4 regions of the Neobacillus sp. B24 genome follow, and region 3 is predicted to be linked to each of the others. Evidence: riboswitches for the same ligand, from Rfam matches in the RefSeq annotation. Region 3 holds a riboswitch; each other region holds the start of a gene.
What was found. A riboswitch is a leader RNA that binds a small molecule or an ion and turns the genes downstream of it on or off. The one in region 3 is predicted to bind S-adenosylmethionine.

Region 1: another riboswitch for S-adenosylmethionine. It lies ahead of metK (methionine adenosyltransferase); the one in region 3 lies ahead of ACZ43M_RS04550 (LLM class flavin-dependent oxidoreductase).
Region 2: another riboswitch for S-adenosylmethionine. It lies ahead of ACZ43M_RS22995 (methionine ABC transporter ATP-binding protein); the one in region 3 lies ahead of ACZ43M_RS04550 (LLM class flavin-dependent oxidoreductase).
Region 4: another riboswitch for S-adenosylmethionine. It lies ahead of ACZ43M_RS07240 (homoserine dehydrogenase); the one in region 3 lies ahead of ACZ43M_RS04550 (LLM class flavin-dependent oxidoreductase).

Annotation. Positions count from the first base shown of each region.
Region 1 is NZ_AP035777.1:4,394,876-4,400,304, forward strand. Features, by position in the region: gene ACZ43M_RS21825 (alpha/beta hydrolase) at 1-64, opposite strand, end outside; gene ACZ43M_RS21830 (gamma carbonic anhydrase) at 227-742, shown strand; gene metK (methionine adenosyltransferase) at 786-1,985, opposite strand; SAM riboswitch class I at 2,221-2,366, opposite strand; gene pckA (phosphoenolpyruvate carboxykinase (ATP)) at 2,642-4,231, shown strand; gene ACZ43M_RS21845 (hypothetical protein) at 4,277-5,233, opposite strand; gene ACZ43M_RS21850 (RNA polymerase sigma factor) at 5,214-5,429, opposite strand, start outside.
Region 2 is NZ_AP035777.1:4,613,765-4,619,193, forward strand. Features, by position in the region: gene ACZ43M_RS22985 (MetQ/NlpA family ABC transporter substrate-binding protein) at 1-174, opposite strand, end outside; gene ACZ43M_RS22990 (methionine ABC transporter permease) at 191-859, opposite strand; gene ACZ43M_RS22995 (methionine ABC transporter ATP-binding protein) at 852-1,877, opposite strand; SAM riboswitch class I at 1,999-2,110, opposite strand; gene ACZ43M_RS23000 (O-acetylhomoserine aminocarboxypropyltransferase/cysteine synthase family protein) at 2,227-3,543, opposite strand; SAM riboswitch class I at 3,609-3,713, opposite strand; gene ACZ43M_RS23005 (hypothetical protein) at 3,792-4,139, opposite strand; gene ACZ43M_RS23010 (MFS transporter) at 4,271-5,429, opposite strand, start outside.
Region 3 is NZ_AP035777.1:941,128-946,556, forward strand. Features, by position in the region: gene ACZ43M_RS04535 (DUF1700 domain-containing protein) at 1-508, opposite strand, end outside; gene ACZ43M_RS04540 (sensor histidine kinase) at 710-1,903, shown strand; gene ACZ43M_RS04545 (response regulator) at 1,904-2,557, shown strand; SAM riboswitch class I at 3,152-3,255, shown strand; gene ACZ43M_RS04550 (LLM class flavin-dependent oxidoreductase) at 3,363-4,412, shown strand; gene ACZ43M_RS04555 (ATP-grasp domain-containing protein) at 4,431-5,387, shown strand.
Region 4 is NZ_AP035777.1:1,469,046-1,474,474, forward strand. Features, by position in the region: gene argH (argininosuccinate lyase) at 1-28, shown strand, start outside; gene ACZ43M_RS07225 (carbon-nitrogen hydrolase family protein) at 334-1,191, shown strand; gene ACZ43M_RS07230 (GNAT family N-acetyltransferase) at 1,203-1,865, shown strand; gene ACZ43M_RS07235 (GNAT family N-acetyltransferase) at 1,886-2,557, shown strand; SAM riboswitch class I at 2,634-2,745, shown strand; gene ACZ43M_RS07240 (homoserine dehydrogenase) at 2,812-4,014, shown strand; gene ACZ43M_RS07245 (YfhD family protein) at 4,359-4,544, opposite strand; gene ACZ43M_RS07250 (YfhE family protein) at 4,650-4,787, opposite strand; gene ACZ43M_RS07255 (TIGR01777 family oxidoreductase) at 4,883-5,429, opposite strand, start outside.

The DNA of each region.
Region 1 (5,429 bases), 2.0 Mb from region 3:
CCATAGCGCCGTGGACAATCACGATAACAGCCTTTGCGGATCCTTCTGCTTCCCACTTCCACATAATTGCTCCCCCTGAAACTTCTCATTTTAAGTATTTTACCATATAACCAAGGGTCAATGATATTTATGGGTTACGTTAAACACACTGTATAATAGTATAATTTTTGAAAAGTGCTTCATTTATTCGTTAAAATAGAAGCATCATCCCAAAGGAGAGAGACTAATGATTTATCCATTTAAAGATAAATATCCTAAAATCGCTGATACCGCATTTATTGCAGATTATACAACTATTACCGGCGATGTTGAAATTGGCGGGGAGTCAAGCGTCTGGTTTAACACGGTGATTCGCGGTGATGTTGCGCCGACGAAAATTGGCAACCGTGTCAATATCCAAGATAATTCCATATTACATCAAAGCCCCAACAACCCGCTAATTTTAGAGGATGAAGTCACAGTCGGACATCAGGTCATTTTACATAGCTGTATCATTCGAAAAAAAGCGTTAATTGGAATGGGCTCGATTATCCTCGACCAGGCAGAAATTGGCGAAGGGGCATTCATCGGCGCTGGCAGTTTAGTGCCCCAAGGTAAAAAAATACCTCCGAACACATTGGCGTTTGGCAAACCTGCCAAAGTAATCAGGGAATTAAATGAGGAAGATATCAAGGACATGGACCGAATTATAAGAGAATATGCAGAAAAGGCTCAGTATTATAAATCACTGCAAAAAAGATAAGAAAAACGGGAATCACACGTTATGTGTAATTCCCGTTTTCTAATCAGCCCTCCGCCTGTTGACGAAGTGCTTCAGCTTTATCGGTCCGTTCCCACGGAACATCAACATCAGTACGGCCAAAATGTCCATATGCCGCTGTTTGCTTGTAGATAGGACGCCGTAAATCCAACATTTTAATAATTCCTGCAGGGCGCAGGTCAAAGTTTTTGCTGACAAGGTCAACTAAAATATCTTCGCTCACTTTGCCGGTTCCGAAAGTATCAACCGAGATGGATACCGGTCTAGCGACACCTATGGCGTAGGCAAGCTGTACCTCACATTTGTCTGCAAGACCTGCGGCAACAATATTTTTTGCCACATAGCGTGCAGCATAGGCAGCCGAACGGTCAACTTTTGTTGGGTCTTTACCGGAAAATGCTCCGCCGCCATGACGGGCGTATCCACCGTAAGTATCAACAATAATTTTACGGCCTGTTAATCCCGCATCCCCTTGTGGGCCGCCGATTACAAAACGACCGGTAGGGTTAATAAAATATTTAGTATTTTCATCGATTAATTCCTTGGGAACAACCGGATTAATAACATATTCTTTTACATTTCGCTGGATCTGCTCTAGCGAGATTTCGGGATGGTGCTGCGTAGAGATAACAATCGTATCGATCCGTACAGGTTGATTATTTTCATCATATTCTACCGTTACTTGAGTTTTGCCGTCTGGTCGAAGATATGGAAGAATATCCTCCTTACGAACTTCTGTCAACTTGCGGGCAAGCTTATGTGCTAAAGAAATTGGCAGTGGCATAAGTTCCTTCGTTTCATTACAGGCAAATCCAAACATTAAACCTTGGTCCCCAGCACCGATTGCTTCAATTTCGTCGTCAGACATTTGGCCTTCGCGTGCTTCAAGCGCTTGGTTGACTCCCATGGCAATATCAGGGGATTGCTCATCAATGGAAGTTAAAACGGCGCAAGTCTCGGAATCAAATCCGTATTTTGCACGATTATAGCCAATTCCTTTAATGGTTTCACGAACAATCTTTGGAATGTCCACGTAGGTGGAAGTGGTGATTTCACCAGCAACAAGCACCAATCCTGTTGTTACGGAAGTTTCCGCAGCAACACGGGCATTCGGATCCTTGGCTAAAATGGCATCTAAAATGGAATCAGAAATCTGGTCACAAATCTTGTCGGGATGACCTTCAGTTACTGATTCAGAAGTAAACAAACGACGCTTTGTTGACATCTGAATTCCTCCTATACTATGAAATAAATGAGGCAATAGTAAAGCTTGCGAACCTCAGAGTTTGATACGGAACTCATTCCCTTTATAGTATGAAATAATTACAGGAATTTTATTAAAAATAAAAAACCCGAAGGCGTTCTCACGTTGTATAAAAACTATTATGTAGACGCAGAAAAAAGAAAAAACCTTCCCATTAGAGGAAAGGTTGAGTGCAATGTTTTGCGCGTGCCTTTCACTCTTATCGTTCAAGGCATATGCCTTGCATCAGGTTTAGCACCTTTGCCCAGAAAACGACCGTACACTCGTGGCATATCGGTATTTTCTTAGTTGCAGGTTGCTGGGTTTCACAGGGCCTGTCCCTCCACCAGCTCGGGATAAGAGAGTATCCGTTCAAGGTTAAATCATAACCTACACAAACAAAGCATGTCAATGGATTTTTTAGCAACTTTTGGTTAAAATCAAACTTTGGTACATGCAAAATCTTAAACCAATTTACGTAAAACACGACCCATTTTCATGACTTTTTACTAAATATAGAATATTGTATAAAATACAACTTAATTTAATTGATTAGTATAGACTAATCAATTAAATGTGTTATACTATTGGATAAGAATATTTAGAGTATAAAAATCTTTAAAAGGTAGGTTTCTTAAATGAATTCTGTTCATACTCCAAATGAATTAAAACTGTTCCTGAATGAATGCAATGCCCAGGTTCAACTATCTGTGCCGCAGCTGGTAGAAAAAATCTTAAGCAGAAATGAAGGATCCTTAACTGCCACAGGTGCTGTTACCGTTTCAACAGGAAAATATACAGGACGTTCCCCACAAGATAAATTTATAGTATCCGAATCGACCACAAAAGACAAAATTGCCTGGGGCGCGTCACTCAATCAGCCAATTTCTGAACAGGTTTTTACAAACTTGTATAATAAGGTTTTGGACTACTTAAAGCAGCAAGATGAGATCTTTGTATTTAAGGGTTTTGCTGGAGCCGATAAAAAGTCACGCCTGCCGATTCAGGTTATCAACGAATTCGCTTGGCATAATTTATTTGCACAGCAATTGTTTATTCGCCCAACCGAAGACGACCTTTTGACCCACGACTCACAATTTACGGTCATTTCCGCACCAAATTTCAAGGCGGACCCTGCTGTGGATGGAACAAATTCAGAAACCTTCATTATTATATCCTTTGAACATCGTGTCGTACTAATTGGCGGGACAGAGTATGCCGGCGAAATGAAAAAATCCATTTTCTCTGTAATGAATTATTTACTCCCGGAGAATAACATTTTCTCCATGCATTGCTCGGCGAACGTAGGTATAGAAGGTGATGTTGCCCTTTTCTTTGGTCTTTCCGGAACAGGAAAAACTACCCTTTCAGCCGACCCTAATCGCAAACTGATCGGCGATGATGAACACGGTTGGTCATCCAATGGTGTGTTTAATATAGAGGGTGGCTGCTATGCAAAATGTATCGGCCTTACCCGTGAAAAGGAACCGCAAATTTTTGATGCCATTCGCTTTGGAACTGTACTTGAAAACGTTGTCATCAATAAAGAGTCACGAATTCCGGATTATGATGACGGTACTTTGACAGAAAATACGCGTGCTGCCTATCCGATTGAAGCCATTGATAATATCATTGTACCTAGTATTGCCGGACATCCGACCACAATTGTGTTCCTGACTGCTGATGCTTTCGGTGTACTTCCTCCCATTGCAAAATTAACAAAAGAGCAGGCAATGTACCACTTTTTAAGCGGTTACACTTCCAAGCTTGCTGGAACTGAGCGTGGTGTGACTTCACCACAGGCTACCTTCTCGACCTGCTTTGGTGCACCATTCCTGCCGCTGCCGGCAACTCGATATGCCAATATGCTTGGTGAAAAGATTCTTGAGCACAACGTTAATGTGTTCCTAGTGAATACAGGCTGGACTGGGGGCGAGTATGGTGTCGGCAACAGGATGAAGCTTTCCTATACAAGAGCAATGGTCCAAGCGGCTCTCGAAGGAGAACTAAATCATGTTGAAACCGTCAAGGACGAAATCTTCGGTTTAAATATCCCGCTCCATATAGCCGGGGTTCCGGATGAAGTGCTGCAGCCAGTGAAGACATGGTCAGATGCTGATGCCTATGACAAGAAGGCAAAAGAACTAGCCGGGAAATTCCGCGAAAACTTTAAGAAGTTTACAAATGTTGCACCAGAAATTACAGCTAAAGGCGGCCCAATTGCCTAATTTATTGAAAAAAGCGATTCAACGTCGAATCGCTTTTTTCATTATTTATTTTGTCTTACTTGGTTTCCTTACTTCTACAGCCTGTGATTCCTGCAGCACACTAAATTGATAGTTTCCACTTCTTTCAAGCGTGAAACCTCCGCCGTACTGAGAAATCTTCTTCCCGTCTGTTGTTGTATAATCTGCTACCTTTTTAAATGGAAACGTAGTGGTCAACGCTGTTTCCCCTTCTATGGTAAATATCTTTAATTCTATTTCTTCCGGAAGATTTTCTCCTTCAACTTCGATAATTTCATGCTCATAGAAACCGGCATATAGGTCCTCAGACGAGACTAATAACGTTGATTTACCAAACGAAATATAGGGTTCTTTAACATAGATGGAGAATTCGCCAACGTTTTTACCTCCAACTGAGAACTGGAGGTTCCAAACGCCAGGGGTACTGAAAGGTTTAAAGGATGTCAACGCATGGGCATCAGAGCCATACAATCCCCCTGAAACAACGGCTTCGGTAAGCTGCTCTTTAACCCCTGTTTGAACATGGACGGCTTCTACAGTTAAGGGGTTATTGGCAAAATCCTTATAATCGCCCCACAGAAAAATCATCATTTTCGCAACAGAACGTTTATCATTAGCTATCCATTCCTCTGGTGCAAGCAAACTAACCTTGTCAGGAATTCCATAATTACTATCTGCGTAGATTGGTTTTCCTTCATTCATTAGAGCAAAATAATTACCTTCTTCAGCTTTTGTTGTCAGAAATCCGCTTATAAGGCTCTTCTCTCCCGAAGCATTTGAAAAATAGAGGATTGGAGCAATTAAGGCAAGAATAAACACCGCCGCCAAAGCGCTAACTCTTTGGAGGCTAAGCCTCCGTTTAGGGCTGGTAGAAACATCTTCACTAATTCGTTTTAGCATTTGTGTTCTCACCTTTGTCGATAGCTCATGCTTTGGAAAATCGCCCATCAATTCTAGCAGTTCTTTATCCGATAAATTGCTCAAAATATTCACCCTCCTTTAACATTTCATTCAATTTTTTTACGGCACGGAAAAATGTCACATTCACCTTATTTTCCGACCAACCGAGAACCTGGCCTGCCTCCTGTGCCGACAGTTCAGAAATCCCCCTTAATAAAATCACGTCCCGATAATTGGGCTTTAGTGCATTGATTGCCTCGTACAAGCTGGCATACTCCAG
Region 2 (5,429 bases), 1.7 Mb from region 3:
TTTTGCTTTTTCAAGAATTTCCGCGTGTGGTACAGTTGATGCTCCAACCACTAATTTTGTTGTTTCTGCTTTATCCCCGCTAGTGCCTTCAGACTTGTCTTCATCTTTAGTGCCGCAAGCAGCTAATACAAGCGCAAGTGTTAATGTTAAGAGTACGTTTAACCATTTTTTCATTTTCAAACTCTCCTTTTTATCTTTTATCTAATTTTGAAGTGATGAAATCACCAATAAACTGAATCACAAACACGATGATTAAAATAATGACTGTAGCGATGAAGGTTACATCATTCTGATTGCGTTGGAATCCATAGTTATAAGCAAGGTTTCCCAAGCCGCCGGCACCAATCGCTCCGGCCATCGCTGTATACCCAACAAGGGCAATCGCTGTAACTGTAATCCCCGAAATAAGCGCCGGCATCGATTCCGGCAGCAGCACCTTCCAAATGATGGTGCCCGTTGTGGCTCCCATTGATTTTGCTGCTTCAATGACCCCTTTATCAATTTCCCTGAGGCCAATTTCGACCATTCTCGCATAAAACGGGGCAGCACCAATTATCAGCGCAGGCAATGCGGCATCTTCACCAATCATTGTTCCGACCAAAAATGTTGTAAACGGAATTAATAACACGATTAGGATAATAAACGGGATTGAGCGAAAGATATTGACAATGCCGCTAATAACCGCATTTATCGGCTTATTTTCCCAGATGTTTCCTTTTGCTGTCAGAAACAAGATTAATCCAAGCAGCGTACCCAATATAAATGTTGCAAGAACAGATATGCCCGTCATATAAAGGGTATTTTTTGTTTCTTGCCACATAATCAGCCAATCCACATTCGGTAAATATTCCTTAATCATTTACAACCACCTCCACTCCTACCTGCTGGGAACGAATATAGGCAATGGCCTTGTTGATTTCAGCCTCGTCCCCATCGATATGAATGAACAGTGTCCCATATGAACCGCTCTGCGTTTGCGAAACTTTACCCTGCAAAATATTTATTGTTACATCGTGCTGGCGAATTAGATTCGTAATTACCGGCTGCTCTGCAGATTCGCCAATAAACGTTAATTGAGCAATTTTTCCTGAATTATAACGTTCAAGTAAGTGGTCAGCTGTTTCCTTTGTTTCCTCTGGTTCAGACACCTGCTGCACAAACCGTTTAGTAATTGGCTGCTGCGGATTTTTAAACACATCCAGTACCGAACCAAGTTCTACAATCCGGCCGCTTTCCATCACGGCAACCCGGTGGCAGATTTTCCGGATGACATGCATCTCATGGGTAATTAACACAATCGTTAAGCCCAATTTTTTATTAATATCGACTAGTAAATCGAGGATTGAATCCGTCGTTTGCGGGTCGAGAGCCGAGGTTGCCTCATCACAGAGAAGTACCTTAGGATTATTGGCAAGCGCCCTGGCAATGCCGACACGCTGTTTTTGACCTCCGCTCAATTGTGAAGGATAGGCATCTTCCCGGCCTTGGAGTCCGACAAGCTTCACCAGCTCTGCCACCCGTTTTTTTCTTTGCGGCGCGCTTACTCCCGCTATTTCCAAAGGGAAGGCAATATTTTCACTTACTGTCCTCGACCAAAGGAGGTTGAAGTGCTGAAAAATCATGCTGATTTCCTGACGGGCTTTCCGAAGCTCGCTGCCCTTTATTTTTGAAATCTCGCGACCGGCAACAGTGATACTTCCTTCGGTCGGGAGTTCCAGACCATTCAGCATCCGGATTAACGTACTCTTTCCGGCGCCGCTATACCCGATTACGCCGAAAATTTCTCCATCTTGTATTTCCAAATTGACATCATCAACTGCTTTTAGCTGGCCTTTTTTGGATTGGAAAACTTTGCGGACACTCTTAATTGAAATCATTGACTCACCTACTTTTTATCCTTGATATAGGTTTTGACTATTTTTATGAAAGGATTCTTTTTTTAGAAAAATAAAATGCCCTTCCGCACGGGCAGAAAGGCATCAGTAAATACAATCCTTTCTCCCATCTCCCAAAGCTTGACGCTTTGTGTGAATTGGCACCATTTCAGTTTCAATGAACTGACGGTTGCCGGGCTTCATCGGGCACATCCCTCCACCTCTCTTGATAAGAGCTTAAGCAATCTTATATTTAATTAAAAATATTTTCAAAAATTAATTTACGTTTGCTATCGTATCATGGATAAAAAGTCGTGTCAACGAAATAGTTTTATTATCTTACTAAACTATTTTATGCATTCGTTTTCAGTGAAGACAATCCTGTTGCCGCTTCGATTGCTTGCTCGAGATCCTCAACCAAATCCTCGACATTCTCAATGCCGATGGAAAGACGAATTAAATCTTCCGACACACCTGCTGCTTTAAGACCTTCCGTATCAAGCTGCTGGTGAGTTGTGCTTGCTGGATGAATAATTAGGCTCTTGGCATCGCCAACATTGGCCACATGTGCCCAAAGCTGGATGTTGTCGATTAATTTCGCGCCTGCTTCTTTGCCGCCCTTAATTCCGAAGACCACCATGGACCCTGCGCCTTTTGGCATATACTTTTTAGACAATTCATAATCAGGGTGTGACGGATGCCCAGGGTAAGAAACCCACTCTACCGCAGGGTGATTTAATAAGTACTGTACTACCTTTTCTGTGTTAGCGACATGCTCTTTCATGCGCACATGCAGCGTTTCAAGTCCAAGCGTAAATTGGAAAGCATTTTGTGGGCTTAATGCAGGTCCAAGGTCACGAAGGAGCTGGACACGTGCTTTAATAATATAAGCAACGGCACCTAATGCTTCTGCATAAACAAGATCATGATAGCTTGCATCTGGCGTCGTGAAACCAGGGAATTTCGGTGAATTCCAGTCAAACTTGCCGCCGTCAACTATGATGCCGCCAGTTGACGTGCCGTTACCAAGGAGCCATTTGGTCGCCGAATGGACCACAATATCAGCCCCATGCTCAATTGGCCGGCACAGGTATGGCGTAGCGAAAGTGTTATCGATGATTAACGGTACACCTGCGTCATGCGCAATCTCCGCGACTTTTTCAATATCAAGGACGCGAAGACTTGGGTTGCCGATTGTTTCCGCGAAAACCGCTTTTGTTTTTTCCGTAATGGCTGAACGGAAGTTCTCAGGATTCTCCGCATCAACGAATTTCACATTGATTCCGTATTTCGGCAGGGTTACCGCAAATAAATTATAGGTACCGCCGTAGAGGTTTCCAGCTGCAACAATTTCATCGCCTGCTTCAGCAATGTTTAAGATTGCCAGTGTGATGGCTGCCATCCCGCTTGCCACCGCAAGTGCGCCTACGCCGCCTTCCAACAGTGCCACTCTGTCTTCAAAAACAGTTGTGGTTGGATTGTGAATCCGGGTGTATATGTAGCCAGGCTCTGCTAGCGCAAACAGGTTTGCGGCATGCTCTGTGCTCTTAAATTGGTAGGCATTGTTTTGATAGATTGGCACGGCCCGTGCCCCTGTAACTGGATCTGGCGCCAAGCCGCCATGTACACTCAATGTTTCAAATCGATAGTTCTTTTGGTTTTCGGTCATCTTCCTTGCTCCTCTCTTTTTGGAAAAATAAAATCCCCACTTCATAAGAAGAGGGGATTATGCTCTTCTTATCTTTCAGAGCGAACTTGCTCTGCTGGAATTAGCACCGTATGTAAGTCACCGGTTGCCGGGCATCACAGGGCCAGTCCCTCCGCCTCTCTTGATAAGATAACTTATTTAATTGATAGAATATTTAAAAACATAATACCGCAACTTCAATTCCGAGTCAATGACTTTGAATAAAATTTTTATGATACAAGAGCGCCGTGCGGCATTGTCAAATAAAACATGGATTCAAGTAATAAGATTATTCTTAAGGGTGCTGATACCATCAGCCGACCGCTCTTTTGAAGGACTCTCAATCTTTCCCTTCCTTCTAATAGTCGTGTTATTTCCGGAGGCTGACCACTGATTTTGATGGTGGTGTGCTCCATGTCTTTTTCATTTGAGGCTGTTACCTCACCATGTTTGATTACTAGCACAATAGTTTGTTGATCTGAAATCAAGGATACCCGTAAATCAGCAGACTCTAACAACGGCTGCAACTGTCCCTGCCTTTTTACAGCCATTAGAAATGAACTTACTGCTTCCTGCATTTTCACCACTCCGAATCATTTGTCTCTACCAATACTATTCAGCAATAGCGCTTGTATTCCTTTTAGATTCGCTCGACAAATATCTGATGTGTCTGAGGAAATAATGAGATTTCCCAAGATATATGTCGGATTTATGATATTTTTGTAGAAACGGATTTATTGTTATTGGTCGAAATGCCCCTGAAGACGACCAAGAAATAGATGGAACCGATTAGATATAAAACGGCGGTTATGCTGAACACATAGGCATATCCCCAATAAGCCCCATACTGGACGACAATTCCGGTCGAGACCGGCCCCATTAGTGCCCAGCCCAAATTGAATACCATTTGGTTTATTGAGTTCGCCAGCCCCTTCATCGAGTCGTTGACCTTTGACATCATCAGCGACATTTGAATCGGATTTCCGGCGTTCATTAATGCTTGGCGAAATAAAAACCCTAGTGCCGCCAGCCATAGGTGGTTCGTATAAGCTGTTAATAGAAGAAATGGCAGCGAAGCTAATTGGAGGAACACAACAGCCCTTACTTCACCTACTTTTTTCACGACCCATGGACCAATAAACATTGCCAATGCTGTTGCCGCCTGCCCGAGCGAGATAATAAAACCAATTGAAGTTGTCGATGCGCTGAAACGATCCGAAAAATACAGATTTAAATAGGGAATCACCAGCCCTGCACCAAAACCGATCAGCATTTGGGCAATGGCAAATAAGACAATTAGTTTCATGCCGTTAGTTTTCCATATGAACGGTTTTTCCGGTGCTTTCTTTGGTTCTAGTCGTTTTTGGGTCAATGCTTGGAATTTTGTAGTAGGTATAATCGCAATCAAATAAATGACGGCACCAATAATCAGGGTCAATCTGATGCTATTGAGATCACTGACAAAAAACGAGAACACGTCAGTTAGCAAGCCGCCAAGGAGACTTCCTACTACATTGGCAGCCGTCATAAACGCAAAATGCAGACTGAATAAATTTACCCGCTGTTCCGGGGTTGAATTTTCTGCAAGCCATGGGATTCCCGAGACTTGCAGAAAGGCCATTGCCAGACCGCTGATGAACGCAAAAGTAATTAATAATTGTTGGCCGGAAACGACACTTCTAGCAAGCAGGATTACCCCTGATAAGAGTATTCCGTATAAAATGACTTTCTTACGGCTGTAGCGGTCACTGATGATTCCCGCTGGGATAAGGATCAGTGCCGTCGCTAACGAGGTCATCGAGATGACTTGCCCGTTGACGGCCTCCGAGTAGCCAAGCTTTCGAATATAGAAATTGTAAATGACCATA
Region 3 (5,429 bases):
CCCCTTTGATTAATTTCATATTCCAATTTACGTATCTGCTAAACGTCTTATATAACCATTTGCCTGCTTTGACCATGCCTGCCCCGAGCGCAATGCCAATTCCGCACAGAATGAGCGATAGAAATAACTCGAAGGTTGTAAACCCGCCGTTCAATACCTGTGTAACGACAAAAAGGGGAGATATCACAAAGCTTGCACTCACGACCCAAAGTGACAGATAAACAGAAAATATCGCAATCACTGGACCTAGCATAAAAATAAGGTTGAAGAAAAATAAACTAATCGATGCAAGGATGATTCGACCTAAATTGCGATAAGAATCAGTTTCCGTATTAATCGGCAATGGGTAGTTATCAGTTAACCCACCAGGTGAATTTGTACTAACTTTCCGATTTTCAGAAGCGACCTCTATAAGGTCCTTATACAAATCGAGTAATTTCTCCCGATCCTCCGTTGGCAGGCCTTTTAATCGATCCTCCAACTCCTGCAGCATTTCTTCATTTTTCATGTTCCTCGTTCCCTTCTGTAACCCTATGACCTTATCATACAAAGAAAAAGTCATATGACCGTAGTGAAGTTAGTCATGAAATGAAAAAGACCTCATTATGCCATCTGAATTTTTTATTTATAAGACTGTTAGAATTAACCAAATTCTTGTAAGATAGGTAAGGATAGGAAAAAAGTAGCAGGGTGGAGGCGCGAAGCTGGAATGAAGAAAGCCGCATTTGAGTGGGTTGGAGTAGACTGGTTTATTTTTTTCTTGAGATTGTGCTGGTACCTTGCTGGTGTCCTTACCCTATTTATCGATGTGAAAGGTGAGAGTGTACTTACGTATGTATCCTTTGTCGGTATATTAACCGTTTATTATTTAGTCCCCCTCATTTTTTGGAGACCTGGGTATAAAAACCCGGTTCTTTATCCGATTGCCGAGCTCATCATAGGAGGCGGAGCTTCCGTCTATTTTAATATATTTGAACACTTTAACCTTGGTCCCGCCATGATCCTCATGTCCATCTTGATGGTTGGTTACCTTGCGACAAAGAAGTCGGCCAGATGGACCTTGCCAGTGTTTTTAATTTTGTACCCGCTCCCTACTCTGTGGACTATGGACACCGTCACTTATTTTCTTCAGTACATCGATATCTTCATCTTCCTAGGCTTTGGCGCCTGCTTTAACTATGTCATTCATTCGCAGCAGAAGACAAAACGAATCATCGAAGAAAATAATAAACAATATCAGTTAATTCAAGAGCAGTATCGGGTGCTTCAGCAATATGCGGAGCAGATCGAGAAGGTAACGCTGCTCCAAGAACGGAACCGGCTTGCAAAAGAACTGCATGATACGATTGGCCATCACTTTACTTCTGTAACCATGGGGCTTGACGCCGTTTCTTATTTGCTGGAAAAGGATGTTGATCGAGCGAAACAAAAGGTTGAAGCCCTTGCTAATGTTTCTCGTAAAGGCTTGGAGGACATTCGAAGACATATCCACCAAATAGCCCCGTCAGAAAATGAACAGCCATTGTCGGAGCTTTTACATAAAATCGTTGATAGTTTTAAAGAAAATACCGATACCGATGTTCAGTTTAATAGGCAAGGGAGAGAAATCCCCATTTCTAAGAATATTAAACTCGCATTCATTCGCTGTCTTCAAGAGGCGTTGACAAATGCGAAACGACATGGCGGTGCTTCAGAAATTTTGGTTGATTACTTATTTACGGACTATGAGATTGTGTTATCTATTGAAAATAACGGAAGCCCCATTGATGCTTTGCAGCCTGGTTTTGGTCTCACCGCGATGAAGGAACGGATTGGGGAATTGCATGGGAATCTTGATATTACAAGTGGAACACACCATGGGGTAAAGCTGACGATTACTGTACCGATAAAAGGGGTGGCCTAAATGAGCGGCATTAAATTAGTCATAGCGGATGATCAAGAGTTGATTCGGGAGAGCTTGTCCATCGTGTTAGATATGGATGATGAAATTGAAGTAGTTGGTTTGGCGGAAAATGGGGCTGAAGCCGTTGCGTTATGCCAGCAGCATCAACCGGACACGATCTTGATGGATATTAACATGCCGGAAATGGATGGAATTTCTGCAACAAAAATGATCAAACAACGCTGGCCGGACATCAAGGTGATTATCTTAACCACCTTCCAAGAAATTAATTACGTGATTGACGCGTTAGCCATTGGGGCAGAAGGCTACTTGCTGAAAGCCATTCATCCAAAAGACTTGCTCGCAGGCATTAAACTGATTCATAAAGGCGGGACCCTGCTCCCGCAGGATTTGGCCAAGCTGCTAGTTCAGCAAATAAACAGTCATGAAACATCAACCCAGCAGGAAAACAAGAATAACTACGACTTAACAGAACGTGAAGAAGAAGTGCTGCAATGCATTGCAGTAGGACTAAGCAATAAACACATCGCAGAAAAACTATTTCTATCCGAGGGAACAGTCAAGAACTATATCTCCAGCATCTACCACAAACTAGATGTAAAAGATAGGTTTCAAGCCGCCTTCAAGGCAAAGCAGGAAGGGTTAACGAGGTAAAACGTTATCAATTAACTAAAAGACCAATGTCTGATGACGCGTTTGAGTGGATTATCCTCTTAGAAACGTCATGGTAGGAGGTTTCATGACGCGTTTGAGTGAATTTTCCTCTTAGAAACGTCATGGAAGGATGTTTCATGACTCATTTGATTGGATTGTCCTCTCAGAAATGTCATGAAAGGATGTTTCATGACTCATTTGATTGGATTATCCTCTCAGAAACGTCATGAAAGGAAGTTTCATGACGCGTTTGATTGGATTATCCTCTCAGAAATGTCATGAAAGGAAATCTCATGACGAGCCTGAGTGAATTTTCCTCTCAGAAATGTCATGAAAGGAAGTCTCATGGCGCGTTTGAGTGAATTTTCCTCTCAGAAATGTCATGAAAGGAAATCTCATGATGCGTTTGAGTGGATATTCCTTTCATAAACATCATAAACTACTTTAACAATCGTTCTTTTAAATATCAGAAGGATGGTCCTAATCTCTGCTGTGAAAATATGCCCTGAGCACTGTCCCGTGGTGAATATTTGATTGACAATTGACTGAATTTAAATTATTATCGCTATATTAATAGATTTAAAAATATTTTTCTTCTTATCCAGAGAGGTGGAGGGACTGGCCCTTTGAAGCCTCGGCAGCAGGTTCGTATGAATACTGTGCCAATTCCATCAAGCGTATGGCTTGAAAGATGAGAAGGGGGTTATTAGGCTCTCTTCTTTGAAGAGAGTTTTTTGTTTTTTTATAAATCCAACTTAGCGAATAAGAAAACTAGAGAATGAGAACAGCAGAGGAGAGAACAGAGATGAAATATGGTTTTTGGTTACCGATTTTTGGAGGCTGGCTGCGGAATGTAGATGACGAGAATATGCCACCAACCTTTGACTATGCGAAAAAAGTCATACAGTCAGCTGAAGACTGGGGATACTCAACGACACTGATTGCTGAATTATATTTAAATGATATTAAAGGACCGGAGCATGATTCTCTTGAAGCCTGGTCCACCGCAGCGGCACTTGCTGCCGTGACAGAGAAAATAGAAATCATGACCGCGATTCGCCCAGGTTTTCATAATCCTGCTGTGACAGCAAAAATGGCCGCCAATATTGACCGTATCAGCAACGGCCGTTTTACGCTTAATGTTGTTTCGGGTTGGTGGGCAGAAGAAGCGCGTCAATATGGCGGCATTTTCACCGAGCACGATGAGCGTTATGCTCGAACCGAGGAATTTATTGATGTGCTAAAAGGGTTATGGACAGAAGAAACCTTTAATTATGCGGGCCAGTTTTACGACTTAAAAGACACGAAGCTTGCTCCGAAACCAGTTCAACGACCGAACCCGATTCTTTATGCAGGCGGTGAAAGCGAAAAAGGTAAGCAAACGATTGCCGAAAAATGCGACGCTTACGTGATGCACGGTGGAACAATAGAAGAGATTGAGCAAAAAATTGCTGAAATGAAGGCACGCCGTGAACAAACTAACAATGAACCATTTAAATCTTTCGGAATGGCAGCCTATGTCATTTGCCGTGAAAGTGAAGAAGAGGCTTTTGCTGAGCTTGAAAAAATCACGACGGTGAAGGAGTCTAGCGCGTATGCCGGCTTTAAAGACTTCACAACCAAATCACAATTAGAGCAGCAGATCCAATTACAGGATTACTCGGTTTCCAATCGCGGTCTGCGGCCAAACCTGGTAGGAACACCGGAGCAGATAGCCAATCGAATTTTACAATATGAAGAAACCGGCTTAGACTTATTGTTATTACAATTTTCCCCGCAACTGGAGGAAATGGAGCGCTTCGCAAAGCAGGTTATGCCGTTAGTGGAACAAAAACGCAGTTTAATAAACAACTAGAAACAGGAGGCCGTAAACATGAGCAAAGTATATGTCATCCATGAAAATAGTGAGTGGACCGTCCATTTAACAAAGAGATTAGAGGAGCTTGGTGTTCCTTATGAAGAATGGCATTTAGATGAGGGTACATTAGATTTATCGGCACAACCTCCCGAAGGAATCTTCTATAGCCGCATGAGTGCTTCTTCCCATACACGTGATCATCGTTTTGCCGCTGAATTTACTGGACAGGTATTAGCTTGGCTAGAAGCGCATGGCCGCACGGTATTAAATGGAACGAGTGCTCTAAAGCTGGAAGTGAGCAAGGTTTTACAATACTTAGAGTTAAATAAATATGGTGTGAAGACGCCAAAAACGATTGCCGCAGTTGGCAAGCAAAACATTTTAAAGGCAGCGGAAAGCTTTTCTGGACAGCCCTTTATTACAAAACATAACCGTGCCGGAAAAGGTTTAGGTGTGCAATTGTTCCAAAGTATCGAAGCGTTAAAAGCGTATGTGGAAGGACCAACGTTCGAAGAACCGGTCGATGGCATTACACTGATCCAGGAATACATTGTATCTCCTGAAAGCTACATCACCCGCTGTGAGTTTGTCGGAGGAAACTTTGTATATGCCGTCAAGGTGGATACTTCGGAAGGATTCCAGCTTTGCCCGGCGGACGCCTGCCAAATTGGCGATTTATTCTGTCCGGTAGGAGAAGAAGTGGAAGAGAAGCCAAAGTTCCAAATCATTGACGGGTTTGACGACGAAATTTTAGAAAAATATAAAAAGGTGTTAGCTGGTAATGGGGTTCAAGTGGCTGGAATCGAATTTATCCGAAATGCTGACGGTGATATTTATACGTACGATATTAATACCAATACCAACTACAATTCTGATGCAGAAGCAAAAGCCGGCAAATTCGGCATGCTCGAAGTTGCTTTATTTTTAAAAAAGACATTGGAAGAAAAGTACGCAGCCACAGCAACGGTGTAATTTGGTTGAACTAAATATAGATTAAATGTAAAACTGAGCTGC
Region 4 (5,429 bases), 530 kb from region 3:
GCTGGGTGAGGGGAAATTGGAGCATTAAAAGGGGTAACTTTTTGCTCTGAAAAATATATCAACACACTTTAGGTGGATATCGACATATTTTCAGCAGATATCAACACAAAACTGAAGGATATCGACACAATATCAGCGGATATCAACACAAAATACGAGTATATATATAGTCGAGCCAGCGACCAGCTGGCTTGTTCTTTTATACCAGGGGTGGCTTGGTATGGAGGGGATGGTAAAAAAGATTTACGAGGCGCATTTCATTTGTATTCCCTCCATAAATAGTAGATAATCTCCATTAGGAATCAAACAAATCATCCAACAAGGAGGCCAAAAATGAAACTAAGAGTTTCTGCAGTTCAGTACCATCTACATACAATCCATTCCTTTGAGGAGTTCGCCGCCCAGTGCGAGCATTACATAAAAACAGCCGAGGAATTTGGGGCGGAATTTGTCCTGTTTCCGGAATTCTTCACGACCCAGCTGCTGTCTATCGGTAACGGTCAAGGCCAGAGCCTGACAATCAACGATCTGCCAAGCTTCACCGAAAATTACAAAGAACTTTTCGCCAAATTTGCCAAACAAACAAACATGCACATCATTGCCGGAACGCATGTTATTGAAAAAGACGGCAAGCTTTATAACACTGCGCACCTGTTCTACCCGGACGGCAGAATCGGTGAGCAGGCCAAGCTCCATATTACCCCAACTGAAATTAAAGAATGGAATATGGCACCTGGTGACTCTTTTCAAATTTTTGAAACTGACAAGGGGAAAATTGCCCTGCTGACCTGCTATGATATCGAATTTCCAGAAATCGTCCGCATGGCTAAGGCAAAGGGCGCTGACGTGATTTTCTGCCCATCCTGTACAGATGACCGCCACGGCTTCCATCGTGTCCGCTACACCAGCCATGCCCGGGCGATTGAAAATCAGGTATATGTGGTTCTAACCGGAACTGTCGGTGCGCTGCCAACAGTCGACTTCATGCGTGCAAACTTCGGCCAGGCTGTCGTTATTACGCCTAACGATATCCCATTCCCGCCGCAAGGTATTCAAGTGCAAGGGGAAATCAACGACGATATGGTTGTCACCGCAGACCTCGACCTTGATCTGCTTTACGAAGTAAGAGAGCGCGGTGCAGTCACTACTTGGCGCGACCGCAGAACGGATCTATACACAGATTGGCAATAGGGGTGAGCCCAATGTACCGAAGTGAATTTTACGTGTACGACCAAGACCGGCTCCTGCCGATTTGTATCCGTAATTACACGAAGGATGATTTTGACCAACTCATTGATATCCAGGCGGAATGCTTTCCGCCCCCGTTTCCCTCTGAACTGTGGTGGAATAAAGAACAGTTGACCAGCCATGTTACCCATTTCCCGGAAGGGGCTTTATGTGTAGAAATCAACGGTGAACTCGCCGGGTCGCTTACCGGTCTCGTCGTTGAATTTGACTCGAACGACCCTAACCATAACTGGGAGAAAATCACTGACCACGGCTATATTCGCAACCACAATCCCAACGGCAACACGCTGTACATCGTCGACATCAGTGTCCGTCCCCAGTACCGCAAGCTTGGACTTGGCAAACTAATGATGCAGGCGATGTACCATGTTGTGATTGAAAAAGGCTATGATCGGCTGCTTGGCGGCGGGCGGATGCCGGGCTACCACAAGGTCGCTGAAACCATGACACCAAACGAATATTTGAATGCAATTATAACAGGCCAGCTCAAGGACCCGGTTATCAGCTTTTTGCTGCGCTGCGGACGCGTACCACTAGGTATCGCCGAAAACTATCTTGAAGATGAAGAGTCCTGTAACTACGCTGCCCTGATGGAATGGAAAAATCCGTTTAAATAAAAAAGGAGATTCACAAACCTATGGAATACAAACGCATTATCAATATCACTGACCCGAATTTCAAAAAACTGCACGACCTAATGGGACAAATTTTTCCGCCGGAAGAAGTCCTCGAGTACGATCTTTGGAAGGAGCCGCTTGAGGACCCATCGATTCGCGTGTTCGTTGCTGTCGACAACAATCAAGTGGTCGGGGCGACCGAATATCGCTATTATCCTGACTGGAACATTGCGATGACTGATTTTACCATCATCAGCAAACCGGGTCTGAGCCTAGGCCGTTTCCTTGCGCAAAATCGCTTAAAGGATCTTCAGCAGCTGGCAAAGGAAAACGGGAAAGAATTATTCGGGATGTTTGCCGAAATATATGACCCTTACCGGGTGGAACATCATGAATTTGGCGGCGTTAAGGTGATGGATCCGTATGTTCGCCGCGAAGTGTTGTCACACCTGGGCTATAAGCGCCTGGACCTAAACTACGTCCATCCGTCATGGGAAAACAACGGAGAGGCAGTCAAGGGTCTCGACCTATGCTTCATGCCGACTAAAGATGAGCTTGACCAGCTCCCGGCAGCTCTAGTTAAAGACTTCCTGACGACATATTATGCCGTGCTGTCAAACAAACCACAGGAATGGCTGGATATGGTTGAACGGATCAGCGGGCAAGAATCCATTTCATTATTGCCACTTTAACTATTGACTTTAATGGAAGATTCAGCTAATATTTCTTTTATAACTTGGAAATGAACGAAAATTTAAAAATATAAATCTCTTATCCAGAGAGGCGGAGGGACTAGGCCCGATGAAGCCCGGCAACCTTCAAGGTATTCCTTGAAAAGGTGCTAATTCCTGCAGGTTATCTTTAACCTGACAGATAAGAGGAGGACGAATCGCCCTCTTCTTATCGAAGGGGGTTTTTATTTTTTCGAAAAAAGGGAGGGAATGAAATGGCAGTGTTAAAGGTAGCTATTCTCGGTTTTGGTACCGTTGGAGAAGGGGCATATCGGACGATTTCTTCCCACGGGGAAGAACTGGCTGCTGTTTTGGGAAAAAAGGTGGAAGTGGCTGCCGTACTGATAAAAAATAAACAGAAGAAAAGGGATATTGCTCCGGAAGTGCTACTCACTACAGACTTCGAAGAAATTCTCCAATTGCCGCAGGTGGATATTGTGGTAGAAGCCATTGTTGGCAAAGAACCGACCTTTACCTATTTGAAAAAGGCAATACAACACGGCTGCCACATCATTACCGCCAACAAAGAAATGTTTGCTCATCATGGGAGTGAACTCATGGAACTGGCTGAGCAGCATAACGTTTCTGTCGGCTTTGAGGCGACAGTCGCCGGGGGTATTCCGGTCATCCAAACGTTACGGCAATTGTTAAAAATAAACCGTGTCCAACAGATTCAAGGAATCTTAAATGGGACGTCGAATTTTATCCTGACACAAATGCGGGAAAAGCAGCAGTCTTTTGCGGAAAGCTTATCGCAGGCGCAGCAAAATGGCTATGCCGAGGTAGACCCAACGAACGACGTTGAAGGCTTCGATGCCTTTTATAAAACCATGATTCTAAGCCGTATTGCTTTTGGGGAAGAGCCGGATTGGCATGGGGTAGAGCGGCAGGGGATTACCGCTATCACCAGCGAATTAATTGAAGCGGCAGGAAAGTTAGGGCTTCGTTTTAAACATGTTGCCAGCCTGACAAAGGTTGGGGAGCAAATCAAGGCTTCGGTGCAACCTGTACTTGTAGGTGATGAGCATCCTTTTTATCATGTCGAAGGGGTCGAAAATGCGGTCAATGTGTACTCCGATATTGTCGGCCGGATTACCCTGCAGGGCCCTGGCGCAGGAATGTTTCCGACCGCGAGTGCTGTCATCGAAGATCTGGTTTACGTCTGTCAAAACCCTTCCGGTAGGAAAAAGTACTCGCAAACTCCTGTTGCTGATCGTGAGCATAATGAAGGGCTAAAACAGGAATTATGGTTAGTACAGGGGCATCATGATACCCTCGCAACAGGTACAATAATAGATGAGGTCGGTAACGGAATCAGGGTCATCAAAGCAAGCAAATCTGATTTGGAACAGCTCGAGAATATTCTTTATTTTGCGATTCTTGGAGAAGTGGAACAGAAAGAAGTAGTGGTGGTGTAAGATATTTTAGGTTTACAACATATCCACATTGGTTAGTTCACAATCTAGTCAAATTTCCAACATAAATATGTTAAGAAACTGTGAAAGCAGTTGTTTAAAAGGGTAACCGGGAGTATAGTAAGGGTGTAGACAAGAATGTTTTGCCAACTTGATCTATGGGAATTACAGCAGTGCCGAGTTCTAGCCGTTGCCAAAACGGATACCTCTCTTTAGAACTCATGATTCATATGATTTCCCCCTTTTTTCATTATAAAAGAAGCAGGAATCCTGCTTCTTCTTTTTTTATGCCTTCGATGCCCGCCATTTCTTTCTGACCAACAGGCAAATAAGAGCTGTGATCAACATTAGCGGTTACGATTTTGTACGCGCTGATTGGCGGCATTTGCCCGTGCTTGTGCCTCCATATCCGCTCCGTCAGCCATTTCTTTTGAAAATTCTACATCCTGCCCGTCTGATTTCATGTTACTTGGAACCTGTGGAAGTGATGCTTTATTTCGGTCACGAGTTTTATGTCCGTGTGAACGGCCCATGAAAAAAACCCCTTTCAATGGTAGCTAGTGGAGCCGCAATCGCTACGCTCCCCTTACTAGCTTTACCAAATAAAAGAGGTCCATTAATGGAAAAAATTATGTATCTTACTGTCTGCCTTTGCGGTTCATGTAGCCGGCGGCACGGTCCGCCATTTTAAATTCATGGCCATAGGTTACTTCCTGCATGCTTGTTAAATTTGTACGTTCACGATCCTTATTGCGTTTTTTGTTTTCCGACATCATGATTCATCCCTTCCAAATTTATTTAAAGCAGGTATAAATGGTACATCATGTACACGTTTCCATTTTTGCCTTTTAAAAAAGGAATAATACCATTTTTACGAAAATATATTTTCTAAGGCGCTTTTTAAATCGGGATAGGTGAATTCGTAGCCATTCTTTAATAACTCGTTTGGCAGCACCTTCTGCCCGTCTACCACTAACGTGCTCATTTCTCCCAATAAGAACCTTAGCGCCAATTCTGGAACCGGTAGCCAATGCGGCCGCTGCAGCACCATCGCCAACGACTTACCAAACTCATTCATTGTTACCGGGGAAGGAGCGGTAAAATTCACCGGACCAAGAATATCCTCATTCTCCATCACAAACGTAATTCCCTTGACCACATCAGCAATATGAATCCACGACATCCATTGCTTTCCTGAGCCCATCGGCCCGCCGATAAAGGCTTGATAGGGAAAAAGCATTTTCGAAAGTGCGCCTCCCTTTTTGTCCAAGATGATGCCAAATCGACACAGAATCGTCCGCACTCCAAGTTCCTCGGCTTTGGATGCTTCTTGCTCCCAATCTATGACTGTTCTTGATAAAAAGTCTTCTCCTGAACCTTTGTCGGCTTCGATAAATGTTTGTTCCAAAGATGTTCCA